2 regions of the Streptomyces sp. B21-105 genome follow, and region 1 is predicted to be linked to the other one. Evidence: riboswitches for the same ligand, from Rfam matches in the RefSeq annotation. Region 1 holds a riboswitch; the other holds the start of a gene.

Region 1 (3,200 bases):
GCTGCTCCTCGGGGGTGAGCCAGCGGGTCGTCATGCCCCCAGTGTAGTTTTGTTTCAAACTTGAACCAAGATCGCCGTCAGAGTCGGAAGACCCAGCCCGGGAGCACGTCGATGCCGTACCCGTACGTCCTGCTGTCCGCCGCCGTCTCCCTCGACGGCTTCCTGGACGACACCACGTCCGAACGCCTGCTGCTCTCCAGTCCAGCCGACTTCGACCGCGTCGACGCGGTACGGGCCTCCGTGGACGCCATCCTCATCGGCGCCGGCACCATCCGCGCCGACAACCCCCGGCTCCTCGTGAACTCCCCCGAGCGCCGCGCCGCCCGGGTCGCCGCCGGACGGCCGGCCTACCCGCTCAAGGTCACCGTCAGCGGCTCGGGCGACCTCGATCCGGCGGCGAACTTCTGGCACACGGGCGGCGAGAAGGCCGTCTACACGACCGAGAAGGGCGCCGAACGGGCCCGCGCGCTGGGCGTCGCCGCGGACGTCGTCCCGCTCGGCCCCGAACTGGACTGGCGCCGCCTCCTCACCCACCTCCACGACGAGCTCGGCGTCCGGCGCCTCATGGTCGAGGGCGGCGGAACCGTCCACACCCAGCTGCTCCAGCAGGGGCTCGCCGACGAGCTCCAGCTCGTTCTCGCCCCGCTGTTCGTGGGCGACCCGGACGCGCCCCGCCTCTTCGGGCCGGGCGCCTACCAGGGCGGACGGCTGCGGCTCGTGGAGACGCGGCGCATCGAGGACGTCGTCCTGCACCGCTACGAGCCCACCGCCCCCGGCACCGGGCCGCTCGCCGCCGCCGCCGACCGGCACTGGCTGGCTCTCGCCTGCGAGCTGGCCGCCCAGTGCCCGCCCTCGGACACGGCGTTCAGCGTCGGCGCGGTGATCGTGGCCGCCGACGGGACGGAGCTGGCACGCGGGCACTCCCGCGAGGCCGGCGACCCGGTCGTGCACGCCGAGGAGGCGGCGCTCGCAGGGCTCGACCCCGCCGACCCCCGGCTGGCCGCCGCCACCGTCTACAGCAGCCTCGAGCCCTGCGCCCGCCGCTCCTCCCGCCCCGCCCCGTGCGCCCGCCTCATCCTGGACGCCGGCGTGCGCCGGGTCGTCACGGCGTGGCGCGAGCCCGACACCTTCGTGACGAGCGCGGACGGGACCGGCCTGCTGGCGGCCGCGGGCGTCGACGTCCTCGTGCTGTCGGAGTACGAGGAGCGGGCGAAGGCCCCGAACCGGCACCTGGTGTGAGGCCGCAGCCGGGACCCGGGCCGGGGTCGCGGCGGGGGCGCGACAAAGCCTGGTGCTGGGCGTCCCCCGGATGACGTACACTGGAGTCACAACGACGCGGGGTGGAGCAGCTCGGTAGCTCGCTGGGCTCATAACCCAGAGGTCGCAGGTTCAAATCCTGTCCCCGCTACTGAAGGCCGAGGGCCGGAATCCGAAAGGGTTCCGGCCCTCGGTGCGTTCGCCCCGGTGGCCCGTCCTCGCTCTTCGTGACCGTCCGGCCGCCCTGTGCGCCGGGTCTGAGCCGCCGTGTCCACGCGGGTGACGGGTGAGGCGTCCTGAACGAGGGTCAACTCGCCCGTTTTTCGCCGCTGCTGGCCAGAAAGTCCAGGCCAGAAATGTTATTGATCAAGCAGAACAGCTTGGAAACGCACCCCCGGGTCTATTAACGTTCGATAACGCAGCGCGGCCGTCCCAGCCGGCACCAGAGTCGGCTCCGTGCGCACGCGCCGAATCCCGCAAGGGAACCGGGGAACCACCACCTTGGGGTGAATCACGCGGAAGCCTCCGTGAACTCGCAGAGTCCACGGCCGGTATACGCGCGTAGGAGACCTTCCCGCTCCGAACCCGTCAGCTAACCCGGTAGGCGACGGAAGGAAAGGAGTGCGCCCGCGTGGCGTCCAACCCGCCTGCCCCCGAGGCCCCGTACGCGCCGGCCCAGCCCCCCACCGAGACCTTCGGCTACGGCGGCCACCGCACCGACGAGGGCCCCTGGGAGGAGTGGAACCCCACCGCGGAGTCCATTCGCCCGGCACGCGGCAAGCACCGCGTCGCCAAGCAGCGCGGCGGCGGATTCGCCCGCAGCTCCACCGTCCTCGGCGTCGGCGTCATCGCCGCCGTCAGCGCGGGCGGCATGGCCAGCGCCAACACCGGCAAGGCCCCGGTCTCCATCTCCGTGCCCGACCTGCCGAACCTTGCGGACCTGCCGGACCTGCCGGGCGTGGGCTCGCTGATCTCCGACGACAAGCCCGCCCAGGAAGCCGCGCCCGCCCTGTCGAGCTTCGGCTCCGAGGCCGCCGTCGACACCAAGGAGAGCGTCGCCGACGCCGGCGAGGCCCTGCGCAGCCGGATCATGGCCCAGGCCGAGTCTCAGCAGACCCAGGTCGAGGTCAAGGCCGCCGCCGCGGCCGCCAAGGCGAAGGCCGACGCCGTCGTCAAGGCCGAGAAGGAGGCGGAGGCCAAGGCCGCCGCCGCGAAGAAGAAGGCCGCCGAGGAGGCCGCCGCCAAGGTCGAGGCAGCGCGCCTGGCCGAGCTGGCCAAGCAGTACACGCTGCCGACCTCCTCGTACACCATCACCTCGACGTTCGGTCAGGCCGGCTCCCTGTGGTCCTCCGGCTACCACACCGGACTCGACTTCGCCGCGCCCACCGGCACGCTCATCAAGGCCGTCCACACCGGCGCCATCACCGAGGCGGGCTGGGCCGGCGCCTACGGCTACCGCACCATCCTGACCCTGGACGACGGCACCGAAATCTGGTTCTGCCACCAGTCGTCGATCAGCGTCAGCGTCGGCCAGAAGGTCGCCACCGGTGACGTGATCGGCCGTGTGGGCGCCACCGGGAACGTCACCGGGGCCCACCTCCACCTCGAGGTCCACGCGAACGGCAACGCCGAGGGCATCGACCCGGCGGCCTGGCTGCGTAGCAAGGGCCTCAACCCCTGAGCCGTCCCTCTAGGAGGCCTGAGTCGTCCCTCTAGGGGGCCTGGGGAACATCGAGGGACGGCAGCCCTGACGGCCACCCCGACGCCAGGGCTGCCGGTTGTCCGCCTGTTCTTCACCTGTTCTTCTGTTCTTCGTGTCACGCGTGGAATGACGTGCCTGCCGCGTCCGTTGAGACGAAGCATGACTTCTCTGCGCACCATCGGCTCCTCCGACCTCAAGGTCTTCCCGCTCGCCCTCGGCGGCAACGTCTTCGGCTGGACGG
Region 2 (3,200 bases), 3.0 Mb from region 1:
GCGGCGGCTGCGCGCGCAGCACGTCCTGGCGGGCCAGCCGCACTTCCACCAGGGTGTCCAGCTGCTCCTCGTCGAGACCCTCGACCGCGGCGCCGGTCACCGCGCGGGCGTACTCGGGCGTCTGCAGCAGGCCCGGCACCACGGTCGTCTCCAGGGTGCGCATCGCGCCGGCCTGGGATTCCAGGCTGATGAAGTCCCGATAGGCGGGCGGCAGCACCCCGCGGTAGGCGTGCCACCAGTGGTCGCGGCCACCGCCGACCTCGGGGTCCGCCAATGCCAGCATCAGCTCCCGCAGTTGCGGATCGGTCACTCCATAGGCGTCGAGGAGTAACCGCACATCGGCCGGTTTCGATCCACTGGTACCGGTCTCGATACGGCTCACCTTGGACTGGTGCCACCCCACGAGCCGGGCCGCCTCCCCACTGGTGAGGCCCGCCTGGGCGCGTAAAGTGCGCAGTTCGGCGCCCAGCTTGCGGCGGCGCACCGCCGGTCCGTGCCGCACGGGCTTCTCCTCACTCCTGAAGGTCGGCCAAATACGCTCTGCCGTCGCAGAGTTCACCGCATCGGGCGACAGATATATGCACATCTTGGTGGATCGCCACCGTGACCGGCGTGGTGATGGCAGTCTGGCGAAGAAGCACCAGTCCGGGACCGTACTCGAACCATCCACACCCGTGTCGGGCTCCGGTCCCGTGGGAAAGGGACGACGTCGCCATGGCAGATCACCTGGAAGCAACCCTCACTCTGCCGAGCGATCCCGCCTCGGTCTCCACGGCCCGCGCCTTCGTGGCCGGCATCCTCGGCGAGTGGGGTCTGCCGGCGGACGCCGAGGCGGCCGACACCGTCCGTCTGATCGTCTCGGAACTCGCCACCAACGCCGTACAGCACACCTTCGGTCAGTCGCCCACCTTCACGGTGGACCTCGTTCTCGACCGCGACGAACAGCTGCGCATCGGCGTCACCGACAGCCACCCGCGCTTTCCGCAACGACTGCCGGCCGCCGTCCAGCAGGACAACGGCCGAGGCATGGTGATCGTTCGCTGGCTGACCGCGGAGGCCGGCGGCAGGCTCAGAGTGCGGCCCACCCGGGAGGGCGGCAAGACGGTCATCGTAGAGCTCCCGTGGACCGTCCCGGCGGTCGAGCCGGCCGCGGCCGCCGGTGTTCTGGCGGCTCCGGCGGAGGGTGGTGAGCTCCCGGGGCGGTGAAGGCGCGTCAGGACGCCGTGCACGCCCCGGGAGGCTCAGCGGGCCCCTGCGGGCCCGGAGGATCAGCGCACGGGCCTCAGCGGACCCGGCCGTACCAGACGCTCTTGGTCCAGATCTTCTGGAGCTTCACCACGTCGCCGGTCTTCGGCGAGTGCCAGATCTTGCCCTGACCGGCGTAGATCCCGACGTGGTACACGTTCCGCCCCGAGTGGAAGAACACCAGGTCGCCCGCCTTGCGGCTGGACGCCGAAATGTGCTTCGTCTTGTTGTACTGCTGGGCCGCCGTCCGCGGCAGGCTCTTGCCCGCCTTCTTGAACGAGTACTGCGTGAGCCCCGAACAGTCGAACCTCTTCGGTCCGGTCGCCCCGTACTTGTACGGCGCGCCCTTCTTGGAGGCGGCGATCTGCAGCGCCTTCGTCGCCGGTGTGGCGGCCGCGGCGTCGGAGGCGAGCCCCGGTACCACGACCGTGCCGCCCACGGCGGCGATGGCGAACGCCGAGGCCGTACCGGCCCGGGCCATGAGCGACGGGACACGATTGAGCGCAGTCATGCGCAACCCTTCGTCAGCCGCCTGTGAAGGATGACCTGTCGGATTCGGGCTGGCGAAGTTGCCCGGCCGCGTCAGCGGCTTCACCCCAAGGGCTGCTCGGCCCGGTCATGGCGTGACCGTTCCGGCGACCCGTCGTGCTTGGGTCCTCCACTCCTGCCGATGCACTCCTGTCGACCGGTCATCCGGGAGGCGGCAGGACTCGGCGTCCACCCGGATCGCCCCGCCGCTTGTGGCGGGGGCTTGTCGTCAGTCAGGGATCTTGGCTCACGGATGTCCGAAAATCCCAACGGAACCGAGGATTTGTGGGGTTACTCACCACTCACCCGTTCGGGTGAACACTCTGACGGACGATCAGGTGCCGGGGTATCTCAGGGCCTCCCACCAGCGGTGACGCCTCCTTTTCCGCTCGAGGAACGCCCTTTCGTGCAACCTGGGGGCGTCTGCGGGAGCAGTGGACGCTCTGCCGAACGGGGGTACGCCTTCTGGGTCGTTTCGGCTCCGGCCCGATCGTCACGTCCGAGCCGAGCCGTCCGGACCGGAGCCGAGCCAACGTCGAGCCGTCCGGACCGGAGCCGAGCCAACGTCGAGCCGTCCGGACCGGAGCCGAGCCAACGTCGAACCGTCCGGACCGGACCGGAGTCGAACTGTTGGGACCGACGCTGCCCCGGGTCAGCCGTCGGAGAGCGGGGGCAGCGTGACGCGCGCCGTGCGGCGCTCCCCGTCGAGGACGCGCAGCGCCCGCGCGAGCGTCGGCGCGTGCAACTCGCTCTCACCGCGCTGGTGCATCCGCGTCAGCGCGTCGCGCAGCGCGGTCGCCTTGCTCACCAGCGCCTGGGCGGCGCGCAGTCCGCGGTAGGTGTCACCGTGGTGGGCGGGGTTGATGCGGCCGAGCATGTCGACCACGTCGAGGTATCCGTCGATCAGCTCGGCCTCCGCGCGGGTCAGCGCGGGCAGCGGCGGCAGCTCGGGCACCATCGCGGCTCACCTCCCGTCCAGCGCGCCGGCGGAAGTCTCGCGGCTCGGGATGATCCCGTCCACCAGGCCGTACTCCAAGGCCTCCTGGGCGGTGAGGAACTTGTCCCGCTCGATGTCCGCGGTCACCTGCTCCGGCGTCCGCCCGGTGTGCCGGACCAGCATCTCCTCGAGGCTCGCGCGGGTGCGTGCCAGCTCCTCGGCCTGGATGGCCAGGTCGCTGGCCTGACCCTCGACGGGCTCGGGCAGCGACGGCTGGCGGATCGTCATCCGCGCCCCCGGCAGGGCGAACCGCTTGCCCGGCGTTCCCGCGGCCAGCAGGACCGCGGCCGACGAGCCCGCCTGCCCCAGGCAGGTCGTCGACACATCACAGGTGACGAACCGGATCGTGTCGTACAGGGCCGTCATCGCACTGAACGAACCGCCGGGGGAGTTGATGTACAGCGCGATGTCCCGGTCCGGCTCCTTGTGC

The links. Region 1 has a riboswitch for cyclic di-AMP ahead of QA802_RS19995 (M23 family metallopeptidase). Riboswitches for the same ligand answer to the same signal wherever they lie in the genome.
Region 2: another riboswitch for cyclic di-AMP. It lies ahead of QA802_RS06050 (C40 family peptidase); the one in region 1 lies ahead of QA802_RS19995 (M23 family metallopeptidase).

The regions. Positions count from the first base shown of each region.
Region 1 covers NZ_JARUMJ010000001.1:4,454,562-4,457,761, reverse strand. Annotated here, with positions in the region: gene QA802_RS20010 (MarR family winged helix-turn-helix transcriptional regulator) at 1-34, opposite strand, end outside; gene QA802_RS20005 (dihydrofolate reductase family protein) at 112-1,239, shown strand; tRNA gene QA802_RS20000 (tRNA-Met) at 1,335-1,408, shown strand; cyclic di-AMP (ydaO/yuaA leader) riboswitch at 1,713-1,879, shown strand; gene QA802_RS19995 (M23 family metallopeptidase) at 1,889-2,938, shown strand; gene QA802_RS19990 (aldo/keto reductase) at 3,119-3,200, shown strand, end outside.
Region 2 covers NZ_JARUMJ010000001.1:1,407,312-1,410,511, reverse strand. Annotated here, with positions in the region: gene QA802_RS06060 (helix-turn-helix domain-containing protein) at 1-502, opposite strand, end outside; gene QA802_RS06055 (ATP-binding protein) at 715-1,206, shown strand; gene QA802_RS06050 (C40 family peptidase) at 1,283-1,756, opposite strand; cyclic di-AMP (ydaO/yuaA leader) riboswitch at 1,760-1,930, opposite strand; gene QA802_RS06045 (hypothetical protein) at 2,426-2,731, opposite strand; gene QA802_RS06040 (ATP-dependent Clp protease proteolytic subunit) at 2,738-3,200, opposite strand, start outside.